One region of the Streptomyces sp. NPDC045026 genome, then DNA from elsewhere that is predicted to be linked to it. Evidence: riboswitches for the same ligand, from Rfam matches in the RefSeq annotation. Region 1 holds a riboswitch; the other holds the start of a gene.
What was found. A riboswitch is a leader RNA that binds a small molecule or an ion and turns the genes downstream of it on or off. The one in region 1 is predicted to bind glycine.

Region 1 (7,114 bases):
CGACCTCGTGGAGGCGGTCCTCGGCCTGCTGGCCGTCCAGCTCGGACTCGCGCAGGTCGACCAGGACCAGGTGCACGTCGGTGCCGCCGGACAGCACGTTCACGCCGGTGGCGCGGGCGTCGTCCGAGGTCAGGCGGGCGGCGAGGATCTGGGCGCCCTCGATGGTGCGCTGCTGGCGCTCCTTGAAGTCCTCGCTCGCGGCGACCTTGAAGGAGACGGCCTTGGCGGCGATCACGTGCTCCAGGGGGCCGCCCTGGAAGCCGGGGAAGACGGACGAGTTCAGCTTCTTCGCGAAGTCCTTCTTCGCGAGGATGATCCCGCCGCGCGGCCCGCCGAGCGTCTTGTGCGTGGTGGAGGTGACCACGTCCGCGTACTCGACCGGGTTGGGGTGCAGCCCGGCCGCGACGAGGCCGGCGAAGTGGGCCATGTCGACCCACAGGTAGGCGCCGGTCTCGTCCGCGATGCGGCGGAACGCGGCGAAGTCGAGCTGGCGCGGGTAGGCGGACCAGCCCGCGATGATCACCTTGGGGCGGTGCTCCTTGGCGAGGCGCTCGACCTCGGCCATGTCGACCAGGCCGGCCTCGTCGACGTGGTACGCGACCACGTCGAACTGCTTGCCGGAGAAGTTCAGGCGCATGCCGTGGGTGAGGTGGCCGCCGTGGGCGAGGTCCAGGCCCAGGATCGTGTCGCCGGGCTTGGCGAGCGCGAAGAGGGCGGCCTGGTTGGCGGAGGCGCCGGAGTGGGGCTGGACGTTGGCGTACTCGGCGCCGAAGAGGTCCTTCACCCGGTCGATGGCGATCTGCTCGGTGACGTCGACGTGCTCGCAGCCGCCGTAGTAGCGGCGGCCGGGGTAGCCCTCGGCGTACTTGTTGGTCAGGACCGAGCCCTGGGCCTCCATGACGGCGACCGGGGCGAAGTTCTCCGACGCGATCATTTCCAGCGTCGACTGCTGACGGAGCAGCTCGGCGTCGACCGCGGCGGCGACGTCCGGGTCGAGCTCGTGCAGGGGGGTGTTCATGAGCGACATGGTCGTGGTGTCCCTAGTTGCCGGAGCCGGAGAACGCGTCGTACTCGTCCGCGGAGAGCAGGTCCTTCGGCTCTTCCGAGATGCGGACCTTGAACAGCCAGCCGCCCTCGAACGGGGCGGAGTTCACCAGCGACGGGTCCTCCACGACGTCCTGGTTCGCCTCGACGACCTCGCCGGTGACCGGGGAGTACAGGTCGCTGACGGACTTGGTCGACTCGAGCTCGCCGCAGGTCTCGCCCGCGGTCACCGTGTCACCGACCTCGGGGAGCTGGGCGTAGACGACATCGCCGAGCGCGTTGGCCGCGAACTCGGTGATGCCGACCGTCGAGACGCCGTCCTCGGCGCCCGACAGCCACTCGTGCTCCTTGCTGTAGCGCAGCTGCTGGGGGTTGCTCATGATCTGAATTCTCCTGTACGCGGGTGGGTGCTGCGGAACGAGAGGGGTGTGCGCTGGGTTACTTCCGGCGCCCCCTGTGAGGACGGTCGGGCTACTTCTGGCGCTTGTAGAACGGCAGCGCCACGACCTCGTACGGCTCGTGGGCGCCGCGGATGTCCACGCCGACGCCCTCCGTGCCCGGGGCGGCGTGTGCCGCGTCCACGTAGGCGATGGCGATCGGCTTGCCGAGCGTGGGGGAGGGGGCGCCGGAGGTGACCTCGCCGATCACCTGGCCGTCGGCGACCACGGACATCCCGGCGCGCGGCACCCGGCGGCCCTCGGCGATCAGACCGACGAGCTTGCGCGGCGGAGCGGTCTCGGCGCGCAGGGCCGCGGCCTCGAGCGCCTCGCGGCCCACGAAGCGGCCCTCGTTGCCCGTCTTCTCGAACTTCACGACGCGGCCGAGACCGGCGTCGAACGGGGTCAGCGCCGTCGTCAGCTCGTGCCCGTACAGCGGCATGCCCGCCTCCAGGCGGAGCGTGTCACGGCAGGAGAGGCCGGCGGGGACGAGGCCCACCGGCGCGCCCGCGTCGGTCAGCGCCTGCCACAGCTTCTCGGCGTGCTCCGGGGCGACGAACAGCTCGAAGCCGTCCTCGCCGGTGTAGCCGGTGCGGGCGATGAGGGCCGGGACGCCGGCGACGGTGCCGGGCAGGCCCGCGTAGTACTTGAGGCCGTCCAGGTCGGCGTCCGTGAGGGACTTCAGGATGCCGGGGGACTCGGGGCCCTGGACGGCGATCAGCGCGTAGGCGTCGCGGTCGTCACGGACCTCGGCGTCGAAGCCGGCGGCGCGCTCGGTGATCGCGTCGAGGACGATCTGCGCGTTGCCCGCGTTGGCGACGACCATGTATTCAGGAAGACCGGCGTCGTGCTCGCCCAGGCGGTAGACGATCAGGTCGTCGACGATCCCGCCGTCCTCCTGGCAGATCATGGTGTAGCGGGCGCGGCCGGGGCCGATCGTGGACATGTTCCCGACGAGGGCGTAGTCCAGGAGGTCGACGGCCTGCGGCCCGGTGACGGTGATCTCGCCCATGTGTGAGAGGTCGAAGAGGCCCGCCTTGGTGCGGACCGCGAGGTGCTCGTCGCGCTCGCTGCCGTACCGCAGCGGCATGTCCCAGCCGGCGAAGTCGGTCATCTTCGCGCCCAGCGAGCGGTGCAGGGCGTCGAGGGCGGTCTTACGGGGGACGTTGCTCATGAGTGGTGCTCCAGGATCCCAGGCATGACAGACGAGGGCGATGGTCTTCCTCCCCATCTGTCATCGGAACCTGAGAGGTTCGCCGGCGCCACACGTACGGGTGGTCGCGGCTTGCACCTTGGGTGGAGCGGCCGAGGGCCGCCCGCTTTTCAGATATGCCTCGCCCGCGCGGTACGGGGCCTGAGAGATTCAAGGGAGGAACTTGCTCCTTCGGCGCCCCCGGGGACGCGTAGGCGTCCGGGGAGCTCTCCCGCGCGGATTCAAGCGGCCGGTATGCAGTTGGTCGTGCTCTTGGCGCGCACATCATTGCATGCCGACCGTACGGGGAAACCACTTGTACGGCATTACCGTCTCTTTACACTTGGCGGGCAAGGGTGGCGTGACCGGAGCGGGGAGGACGATCACGGTGCACAAGGCAGTGGCGGGTGCGTACGCGGCGACAGGGGTCGCGCAACGGGCGGTGTCCCGCCCCGGGCCGTTGGCAGGGCGCGGTCCCGTCGTCAGGGATCTGCGCGGCAGGCGCGGGCGTACCCCGCGCCGTCTCGGCTTCGCGCGGGGTGACCTGATCGTGGTCTCGGGGCTCCCGGGCAGCGGCAAGTCCACGCTGATGAGCCGCGTGGTCGGCGGCGGGGGAGCCGTGCGTATCGACTCGCAGGACACCCGCGACCGCTGGGCGGCCCGGCTGCCACGGCTGCTCCCGTACGCCGTGTACCGCCCGCTCGTACGGCTCGCGCACTTCGTCGGGCTGCGGCGGGCCCTGCGCTCGGGTGGCAGCGTCGTCCTGCACGACTGCGGCACGCAGGCCTGGGTGCGGCGCTGGCTGGCCAGGGAGGCCGGGCGGCGCGGCGCGGATCTGCACCTGATGCTGCTCGACGTCGACGCGGACACGGCGCTCGCGGGCCAGCGGGACCGCGGCCGCGGGGTCTCGCGCTACGCGTTCGCCCGGCACCGCCGCGCGGTCGCGGTCCTGGTGCAGTCGGCCGAGCGCGGTGACCTGCCGTGGGGCTGCGCGTCCGCCGTGCTGCTCGACCGGGACGCGACGGATGTGCTGAACGGGATCGGGTTCGAGGGGAGTTGAGCGACCGTGACCCTCTGTGCGCAGGTGGATGCGGAGGGTGCCGTGTCACTTGTACGCGCTAGGGTTCGGCCGCAGACAGAGCGGTTCCAGAGCGGGTGGTAGGCACATGGACATTCCGGCGCAGGCTCACGCACACCCGTACGGCGGGTGGCCGGCCAACGAGCTGGAGGAGGTGCTCGCCGCCTCCCTCGGGGTCGGCTCGGCGGGCGGACGGATCGTCGAGGTCCTCGGGCGCAGCCAGGTGTGGATACCGCTGCCCCAGGGCGGCGGGCCCGGCAGCCCGAACCTCGACCTGCCGACGCTGGAGATCGAGGGCCAGGCCTATGTGCCCGTCTTCAGCTCGGAGGAGCAGTTCCTCGCGGTCGTCGGCGACCGGATGGGCTGCACGGTCGCGCCGGCCGTCGAGTTCGCGCGCGGGCTGCCCCCGCAGGTCGGGATCGCGGTGAACCCGGACGGCGCCGTCGGCATCCCGCTCCCCCCGCCCGCCGTCGCCGAGTTGTGCAAGTCGGGGCGTACGCCGCTGGACGGGCCCGCCGCGGGCGGCCGGGTCAGCCTCTACGAGCCCGACTGGCAGGAGGACCCGGTCGACTTCCTGGCCGCCGTGCGCGAGGAGTTCGAGGCGGCAGGCGTCGTGCTCACCGCCCGCCGCTGCCTCGCCAGCGTCGAGGGCGGCGACCCGCTCCTCTTCGTCGGCGTCGAGGTGTCGCAGTGGGAGGGTCCCGCGCGCAACCTGCCCATGGACGCCCTGGGCCGCGCCCTCGGCCGGGCCCCGGCGCCCTGGCCGGTGAACCTCGTCCTGCTCGACATCACCCAGGACCCGGTCGGTGACTGGATGCGCGCCACGCTGCGGCCGTTCTACACGCAGGGTCACTGAAAGCCCGGCGCCGGTCCCCGTTCGGGGACGGCACGGGAATGCGGTCGACCGCGCGTACGTCAAGTCGGTGTCAGGATCGCCGCTTAAGCTGGTTTCATGACCTGTCTGGGCGGTCCCGCCGCGGGGAGCGGGTCGAAATCGTCGGGTACGTCACGAAGGGGCGGTTACGGGTGAGTGCGTCGGGCACGGCCGCGGCCGGTCAGGTCGAGCACATGCTGCGCCAGGTGACGCCGGGGCGTTACGACGCCTACGAGGCGCTGCTCAACGCGCTCGCGGACGCGGGCACCGGCCAGGTGTGGATGCTGCTCTGGCACGGCCAGGCCGGATCCCCCGACGCGCAGTACGGGAACATGGAGGTCGAGGGCTTCTCGTACGCCCCCTGTGTCACCTCCGCCCAGGAGCTGTCCGCCTCCGGCTGGAGCCGCGCCTACGAGGTCGTCGGCGGTGTCGACGCGGCCCGCACGCTCTACCCCGACCACTACGGCCTCTGGCTCAACCCGCACGCGCCCGGCGGCGGCGTCGGCATCCCGTGGCTCGACCTGCGCCGGATCGCGGGCGGCCTCGACCGTCAGCCCGCCGGGCCCCTGCGCCTGAGCGACCCCGCCATCGAGATCCCGCAGTTCTACGCCCTGCTCACGCAGAACGCGCACCGCACCACCGCGATCCGCTCGCTGCGCCGCGCCTGGGTCCAGCCCACGCTCGGTGCGCCCTATCTGGCGATCGGCCTCGATGTGTACGACACGTCGCCGGTGTCCGTGGACGCGGTGCGCGCGATGATGCAGCAGTCGGTCGTCGCCGTGCCCGAGGGACTGCCCGTCTCCACGGTCGCGATGTCCGACGAGCACGACCCCGTCGCCATGTGGCTGCGCGCCAACGCCCGCCCGTTCTACGACCGCGAGGCCCACGCGGCCCCGGCCGCGCCCGCCCCCGCCGCGGGGTACGGGTACCCGCCGCCGCACGGGACGTACTGAAACCGTTCACCGCGGGCCCTCGCTCCAACTGCCGCCGGAGACATCCGGGTTGACCCGGCCCCATTCCGCCCCGTTTTAGGGTGAGTCGGCGCAGCACCCGGGCATTCTCGCCACATCGGTCACCGTGTCGTATTCCGGACCCGACGCGGCTCTGCCGGGTCGGCGTGAATTGTCCGCTCAGCCGGTTCCCGCGTCCGCATAATGCACGCCTGCCGCCTCATCACGGTTGCGCAACCTTTCACGGGGAAGTCTGGCGGCTGGTCGCAAGCGCATTGAAGACTCCCTGCAGACACGGGGTTTCGACTCTGTGTACGAGCTGAACGGTCAACTGCGGGGCCATGCCTCCGGACTGTCCAGCGCGCGAGACAAGATCAAGCCGCTACCGCGGCGGGCGTGGGCCGGCCACAGTCGGCCGAGAGGGGTCAACCACACCGTGACCGCACCGATCGAGACCACTGGGGCCCAGGCCGAGGTGCAGCCCGAGGCTGTGCTCGCCGGCACCAAGGGGCAGCAGATCGAGGGGCGTTCCCTCGGGCGTATCGCCTGGAACCGCTTCAAGAAGGACAAAGTCGCCGTCGCCGGCGGCGTCATCGTCATTCTGCTCATCCTCATCGCCGCCTGCGCGCGCCCCCTGCAGCACCTCTTCGGCCTCGACCCGAACACGTTCCACCAGGACCTCATCGACCCCACCTCCTCGCTCCCCAAGGGCGGACTGGGCGGTATGAGCGGTGACCATCCCCTCGGTGTGGAACCGAAGTTCGGCCGCGACATCCTCGCGCGCATCCTCGAAGGCTCGTGGGTCTCCCTCGTCGTCGCCTTCGGCGCGACCGTCCTGTCGAACGTGATCGGGGCGGTCCTCGGTGTCGTCGCCGGGTACTACGGCGGCCGGGTCGACTCGATCATCAGCCGCTTGATGGACACGTTCCTGGCGTTCCCGCTGCTGCTGTTCGCGATCTCGATCTCCGCGACCCTGCAGGGCGGCGCGTTCGGCCTGAACGGGCTTCCGCTGCACATCTGCGTGCTGATCTTCGTGATCGGATTCTTCAACTGGCCGTATCTGGGCCGGATCGTGCGCGGCCAGACACTGGCGCTGCGCGAGCGGGAGTTCGTGGACGCGTCCCGCGGAATGGGGGCACGCGGCCCGTACATCCTGTTCCGGGAACTGATGCCCAACCTGGTCGGCCCGATCATCGTCTACTCGACGCTGCTGATCCCGACGAACATCATCTTCGAGGCGTCGCTCAGCTTCCTGGGCGTGGGCATCCAGCCGCCGCAGGCCTCCTGGGGCGGCATGCTCAAGGACGCCGTCGACTACTTCCAGGTCGATCCGCAATACATGATCGTTCCGGGTCTCGCCATCTTCGTCACCGTGCTCGCGTTCAACCTGCTCGGTGACGGTCTCCGCGACGCCCTCGACCCGCGCAGCCGCTGACCCAAGGCCGCACCGAGAGCTCCACAAGTTTCCGACAATGGAGGGGATTCCGACCATCATGCGAAGGTCATCTATCGCCGCGGTCGCGGCCATCGGCAGCGTGA
Region 2 (7,114 bases), on a different contig from region 1:
GTCCGGGTCGAAATGCCCTCCAACCAACCGATCGTGCTCCTGCGTGAAGTGGGAGGCGACCGCTACCTCCCCATCTGGATCGGACCGGGGGAGGCGACGGCCATCGCCTTCGCACAGCAGGGCATGGCTCCCGCACGCCCGCTGACGCACGACCTTTTCAAGGACGTGCTGGAGGCGGTCGGGCAGGAGCTCACGGAAGTACGCATCACGGACCTGCGCGAAGGCGTCTTCTACGCGGAACTGGTGTTCTCGAGCGGGGTCGAGGTCAGTGCCCGCCCGTCGGACGCCATAGCGCTCGCGCTGCGCACCGGTACGCCGATCTACGGCAGTGACGGTGTGCTCGATGATGCCGGGATCGCGATCCCGGACGAGCAGGAGGACGAGGTGGAGAAGTTCCGCGAATTCCTCGACCAGATTTCGCCCGAGGATTTCGGGACCAACAGTCAGTGACGCGAGCGGCCGTCGGAAGACGGCCGCCGCCGCGCCGGTGGCACGGCCGGACCATTCGGCTAGCCTTTCCCCGCGGTGAGGTACGGGAAACCACTCGTAGGGTGATTATCACTCGGCGTGCCGAGTGTGGCGATCGTTGACGCACCCCTGGTGACTGCCTACCGTCGAGAAGGCAGGTCAATGAGGAGGTCGGCGTGAGAAGCAGCGGCGACGGTACGGCTGGGGGCGTCGGACACAGTCCGGCGGAGAGCGGCCCGTACTCGCTTCACGGCCACGCGGCCGATCACATTCCGCGTCGGCCGACGGTGTTGCCGGTGGTCGCTCAGGGGGCTGATGAGGCGACGCCCGAGCAGGTCGGATACCGGGGACCCACCGCGTGCGCGGCGGCCGGTATCACCTATCGGCAGCTGGACTACTGGGCGAGGACCGGACTGGTCGAGCCGAGTGTGCGCCCCGCCCACGGGTCGGGGACCCAGCGGCTCTACAGCTTCCGGGACGTCGTCGTCCTGAAGATCGTGAAACGGTTCCTGGACACCGGTGTCTCGCTGCAGAACATCCGCACTGCGGTGCAGCACCTGAGGGAGCGCGGCTTCGGCGATCTGGAGCGGCTGACCCTCATGAGCGACGGCGCCACGGTCTACGAGTGCAGCTCGCCGGCGGAGGTCCATGATCTGCTTCAGGGCGGTCAGGGGATCTTCGGCATCGCCGTCGGCGTGGTATGGCGGGACGTCGAGAGCGCCCTGTCGCAGCTGCACGGGGAGCGCATCGACACCGGCGAGACCCTCCTCGGGAACAACCCGGCCGACGAGCTGGCGAGACGGCGCAACCGCGCGGTGTGAGCGCGGCCGATGCGTCCGTCGGGGATTGTCAGTGCCGTAGGGCAGCATCGGACATGTGAGAACCGCGCCCACGATTCTGCATCTCGACATGGATGCCTTCTACGCCTCCGCGGAGCAGGCGTCGAAGCCGAGTCTGCGCGGGAAAGCCGTGGTCGTGGGCGGGATCGGGCCTCGTGGGGTGGTGGCCACTGCCTCGTACGAGGCCCGTGTGTTCGGGGTGCACTCCGCGATGCCGATCGGGCAGGCGCGCAGACTCGCGCCCAATGCCGCGTACCTCGTGCCGCGCTTCCGGCTGTACCGGGAGGTCAGTGAGCAGGTGATGGGGCTGCTGCGGGAGCTGTCGCCGCTGGTGGAGCCGCTGAGCCTCGACGAGGCCTTCGTCGATCTGGAGGCCGGTGAGGTGGCCTGGGACGCCGCGTCGGCGCGGCTCGTCGGTGAGCGGCTGCGGGAGGAGATCCGGGCCGTGACCGGGCTGACCGGGTCGGTGGGGATCGCGGCGTCGAAGATGCTGGCGAAGATCGCCTCCGAGGAGGCGAAGCCGGACGGTCTGGTGCTGATCGTGCCCGGCACCGAGCGCGCCATGCTCGGGCCCATGCCGGTGCGCACGCTGCCCGGCGTGGGGCCCGCGACCGGCGACCATTTGAGACGCGCCGGCATCACGACCGTCGAGGAGATCGCCGAGGCCGGCGAGGACGAGCTGGTACGGCTGCTGGGGAAGTCGCACGGGGCCTCGCTCTACGCCATGGCCCTCGCGCACGACGACCGGCCCGTGGTGGCCGAGCGGGACGCCAAGTCGGTGTCGGTCGAGGACACGTACGACGTGGACATCCATGACCGGGTGCGGGTGCGGACGGAGGTCCAGCGGCTTGCCGAGCGGTGCGTGCAGCGGCTGCGGGGGGCGGAGCGGTCCGGGCGGACCGTGGTCCTCAAGGTGCGGCGTTACGACTTCTCCACGCTGACGAGATCCGAGACCCTGCGCGGGCCCACCGACGACCCCGCCGTGGTGCGGGAGGCGGCGGCCCGGCTCCTGGAGTCCGTGGACACGACGGGTGGGGTGCGGCTGCTCGGTGTGGGGGTGACCGGTCTGGCCGACTACACGCAGGAGGACCTGTTCGCGCAGGCGCGGGCGCAGGCCGAGGCCGAGGCCGAGGCGCACGCGGCCGAGGGTGAGGGTGAGACGGAAGGGGCGGCTGGTGCGGGGGAGAAGGGGCATTCGGCCGCGGAAGAGGTCGTGGAGACCGCGGACCGGCGCTGGGTGGCCGGGCACGACGTGCGGCACGAGGAGTTCGGGCACGGGTGGGTGCAGGGCAGCGGGCTCGGGCGGGTGACGGTGCGCTTCGAGACGCCGTACTCGGAGCCGGGGCGGGTGCGGACCTTCCGCACGGACGACCCCGCTCTCGTGCCCGCGGAGCCGCTGCCGCTGGTGGAGGGCGGGGCCGGGCTCGTTCCGGCCCGGGAGGGGGATGCCGGGTCAGGTGTCGTCTGAGTTGCCGGCGATCTTGCCGAAGTCGTGGTCCTGAGGGGGCTCGGGGTCGTCCGGGGCCGTGATGTCGAGACCGTAGTGGTGGTAGAGCTGGAGCTCCTGTTCGGGGGAGAGGTGACGGCCGACCCCGAAGTCGGGGGCGTCCTTGATCAAGGAGCGTTCGAAGGGGATGCGCAGAGTGCCTTCGACCAGCTCGCTCGGCTCCAGGGGGACGAAGGCGTCCCGGCTGAACAGGCCTGTGCGTATCGCCGCCCACTCCGGGACCCCGGTCGCGTCGTCGAGGTAGACCTCGTCGACGGTCCCGATCTTGGCTCCGTTGCGGTCGAACGCCTTGCGGCCGATCAGGTTGCGCGGATCGACATCGGTCTGCACGGGGCCCTCCAGCTGCTCGCAACTCATCCGTAAGCACTACCAAAGTGCACATTGGTGACGGCGGCCACTCGAAGCCGGGGGCATTGTTGCCGCTGGTAGGCTGGCGATGGCTGCTGACCCTGTGCGGGAGAGTCCTCCGGTATGACACCGGAGGCGCCGAAGGAGCAACTCCTCCCCGGAATCTCTCAGGCCCCTGTACCGCACGGACGAGGTCACTCTGGAAAGCAGGGCGGGCGTTCAGGCCTCCGCCCTCACCGACGGTGAAAGTCGGCATGCCCTTCGTGATGTGGGGCGCGCCGGTGAAGCTCTCAGGTTGAGATGACAGAGGGGGAGGCCGTTCGGGCACCCGCGCCGTGGTGCCCCTCGCAGGTCGCAATGACCAGGAGGCCTCCGCAATGACCGCCAACCGTATTCCGCTCTCCCAGCTGGAGCAGGGAATCCCCTTCGAGCAGCGCCATATCGGTCCGGATGAAGCAGCGCAGGCCAAGATGCTCGCGCAGGTCGGGTACGGCTCGCTCGACGAGCTGACGGCGGCCGCGGTGCCGGACGTGATCAAGAGCGCCGAGGCACTCGATCTTCCCGGGGCCCGCACCGAGGCAGAGGTGCTCGCCGAACTTCGCTCGCTCGCGGACCGCAACCAGGTCCTCGACTCGATGGTCGGACTCGGCTACTACGGCACCTTCACGCCGCCCGTCATCCTGCGCAACGTCATGGAGAACCCGGCCTGGTACACGGCGTACACGCCCTACCAGCCGGAGATCTCGCAGGGCCGGCTCGAGGCGCTGCTCAACTTCCAGACGATGGTCGCCGAGCTGACGGGTCTGCCGACCTCGGGAGCCTCGCTGCTCGACGAGGGCACGGCCGCCGCCGAGGCCATGGCGCTGTCCCGGCGCATCGGCAAGGTCAAGAACGGCGCCTTCGTGGTCGATGCGGACGCGCTGCCGCAGACCATCGCCGTGATCCAGACGCGTGCCGAGCCGACCGGTGTCGAGGTCGTCGTCGCGGACCTGTCCGACGGCATCCCGGCCGAGGTCGCCGAGCGCGGCGTCGTCGGCGTCCTGATCCAGTACCCGGGCGCCTCGGGTGCCGTGCGCGACATCAAGCCGGTCATAGAGCAGGCCCACGAGCTGGGCGCCGTCGTCACGGTCGCCGCCGACCTGCTCGCCCTCACGCTGCTGACCTCGCCCGGTGAGCTCGGCGCCGACATCGCCGTCGGTACGACGCAGCGCTTCGGTGTCCCGATGGGCTTCGGCGGTCCGCACGCCGGCTACATGGCCGTCCGCGAGAAGTTCGCCCGCAGCCTGCCCGGCCGCCTCGTGGGCGTCTCCGTCGACGCCGACGGCAACAAGGCGTACCGCCTCGCCCTGCAGACCCGTGAGCAGCACATCCGGCGCGAGAAGGCCACCAGCAACATCTGTACCGCTCAGGTGCTGCTCGCCGTCATGGCCGGCATGTACGCCGTCTACCACGGGCCCGACGGCCTCAAGGGCATCGCGCGGCGCACGCACCGGTACGCGACGCTGCTCGCCGAGGGACTCAAGGCCGGCGGGGTCGAGGTCGTGCACGGCGCGTACTTCGACACCGTGACCGTGAAGGCCGCGGGCCGGGCCGCCCAGATCGTGGGCGCCGCGCGTGAAGGGGGCGTCAACCTCCACCTCGTGGACGCCGACCACGTGTCCATCTCGTGTGACGAGACCACGACGCGTACCCAACTGGGTGCCGTCTGGACCGCGTTCGGTGTCGACGCCGATGTCGAGGCGCTCGACGCCTCGGCCGAGGACACGCTGCCTGCGGGCCTTCTGCGGGGCGACGACTACCTGACGCACTCCGTGTTCCACGCGCACCGCTCCGAGACCTCGATGCTGCGCTACCTGCGCAAGCTGGCCGACCGTGACTACGCGCTCGACCGCGGCATGATCCCGCTGGGCTCCTGCACGATGAAGCTCAACGCGACGACGGAGATGGAGCCGGTCACCTGGCCCGAGTTCGGCCAGCTGCACCCCTTCGCGCCCGCCGAGCAGGCGCAGGGCTACCTCACGCTCATCCGTGAGCTGGAGGAGCGCCTCGCGGAGGTCACCGGCTACGACAACGTGTCGCTCCAGCCGAACGCCGGTTCGCAGGGCGAGCTGGCCGGTCTGCTCGCCGTCCGCGGCTACCACCGCGCCAACGGCGACGACCAGCGCACCGTCTGCCTCATCCCGTCGTCCGCGCACGGCACGAACGCCGCGAGCGCCGTGATGGCCGGCATGAAGGTGGTCGTCGTGAAGACGGCCGACGACGGCGAGATCGATGTCGTGGACCTGCGCGCCAAGATCGAGCAGTACGCCGACGAGCTCTCCGTCCTGATGATCACCTACCCGTCGACGCACGGCGTGTTCGAGGAGCACGTCGCCGACATCTGCGCGCAGGTGCACGACGCCGGCGGTCAGGTCTATGTCGACGGCGCCAACCTGAACGCCCTGGTGGGCCTCGCCAAGCCGGGCCACTTCGGCGGCGACGTCTCGCACCTCAACCTGCACAAGACGTTCTGCATCCCGCACGGCGGCGGCGGTCCGGGCGTCGGCCCGGTCGGTGTCCGCGCGCACCTCGCGCCGTACCTGCCCAACCACCCGATGCAGCCCGCCGCCGGTCCCGAGACCGGCGTCGGTCCGATCTCCGCGGCGCCGTGGGGCTCCGCGGGCATCCTGCCGATCTCTTGGGCGTACGTGCGTCTCATGGGCGGCGAGGGTCTCAAGCGGGCCACGCAGGTCGCGGTGCTCAGCGCCAACTACATCGCCAAGCGTCTCGAGGCGCACTTCCCGGTGCTGTACACGGGCCCCGGCGGCCTCGTCGCGCACGAGTGCATCATCGATCTGCGTCCGATCTCGAAGGCGACCGGAGTCAGCGTCGACGACATCGCCAAGCGCCTCATCGACTACGGGTTCCACGCCCCGACCATGTCGTTCCCGGTGGCCGGAACGCTGATGATCGAGCCGACCGAGAGCGAGGACCTGACCGAGCTGGACCGGTTCTGCGAGGCGATGATCGCCATTCGCGGGGAGATCGAGAAGGTCGGTTCGGGCCGGTGGCCCGCCGAGGACAACCCGCTGCGCAACGCCCCGCACACCGCGGCCGCGCTCGGCGGCGAGTGGGAGCACGCGTACAGCCGCGAGGAGGCCGTCTTCCCCGCCGGTGTCGTGGCCGCCGACAAGTACTGGCCGCCGGTGCGCCGCATCGACCAGGCGTACGGCGACCGGAATCTCGTCTGCTCGTGCCCGCCCATGGACGCGTACGAGAACTGATACACACGCTGACATGCGTCAGGGCCGGTTCCGGGTTTTCCCGGGGCCGGCCCTTTCGTACTGGGGACGCCGTCGGCGTCCGGATCCGCTCAGGCCGCGGTCACGACGTGCACCGGGCGGTGCGGAGCGATGATCTGGCCGTTGGGCAGCAGCTCACCGGTGTCCTCGAAGAGCAGGACGCCGTTGCAGAGCAGACTCCAGCCCTGTTCGGGGTGGTGGGCCACAGGGAGTGCGGCCTCCCGGTCGGCGGAGTCTGCGGACGGGCACGGTGGCTGGTGCTGGCACATGGATGGGATCTTTCCCTGTGGAGTGATGTCGGTGATGGGTGCGATGTCGGTGTCTGTCCTGCGGCTCGAAGCGTTGTTCATGGCCGCCCCCCGTTTGTCGGTCGGTCCGGAACCCAGTGTTGCCCCACGGGCGAGAATCCGCAGGTATTTCGTCGCAGCGGTCCTCACTGGATGAGGACGCGTCACCCGTGCGGACGGTTCACCCCAACTGCACTGTCCCTTCGGGTGGTTCGGGGTGGCCTGACCGGGCTAGTCCGGACGGGCGGGCGAGGGCAGGGCTGCGCCCCGCGACCGGTCGGCATCGGCAGCGGGGCGCGGGCGCGTCAGGCGGCCCGGTCGCGTCAGGCGGGTGAGCCCAGGAGTGGCGCTGGGGTCAGTCGATGGGTGAGGACGGGCAGCAGT

Region 2: another riboswitch for glycine. It lies ahead of gcvP (aminomethyl-transferring glycine dehydrogenase); the one in region 1 lies ahead of gcvT (glycine cleavage system aminomethyltransferase GcvT).

What each region holds. Positions count from the first base shown of each region.
Region 1 covers NZ_JBWKIS010000003.1:465,603-472,716, forward strand. The annotation lists gene glyA (serine hydroxymethyltransferase) at 1-1,027, opposite strand, end outside; gene gcvH (glycine cleavage system protein GcvH) at 1,041-1,424, opposite strand; gene gcvT (glycine cleavage system aminomethyltransferase GcvT) at 1,516-2,655, opposite strand; glycine riboswitch at 2,703-2,814, opposite strand; glycine riboswitch at 2,815-2,918, opposite strand; gene AC07EJ_RS09520 (AAA family ATPase) at 3,056-3,733, shown strand; gene AC07EJ_RS09525 (enhanced serine sensitivity protein SseB) at 3,840-4,607, shown strand; gene AC07EJ_RS09530 (enhanced serine sensitivity protein SseB C-terminal domain-containing protein) at 4,778-5,578, shown strand; gene AC07EJ_RS09535 (ABC transporter permease) at 6,012-7,010, shown strand; gene AC07EJ_RS09540 (ABC transporter substrate-binding protein) at 7,069-7,114, shown strand, end outside.
Region 2 covers NZ_JBWKIS010000028.1:7,551-14,664, forward strand. The annotation lists gene AC07EJ_RS37345 (bifunctional nuclease family protein) at 1-450, shown strand, start outside; gene AC07EJ_RS37350 (MerR family transcriptional regulator) at 645-1,289, shown strand; gene AC07EJ_RS37355 (DNA polymerase IV) at 1,345-2,775, shown strand; gene AC07EJ_RS37360 (PRC-barrel domain-containing protein) at 2,761-3,144, opposite strand; glycine riboswitch at 3,259-3,355, shown strand; gene gcvP (aminomethyl-transferring glycine dehydrogenase) at 3,540-6,425, shown strand; gene AC07EJ_RS37370 (DUF5999 family protein) at 6,515-6,712, opposite strand; gene AC07EJ_RS37375 (hypothetical protein) at 7,054-7,114, opposite strand, start outside.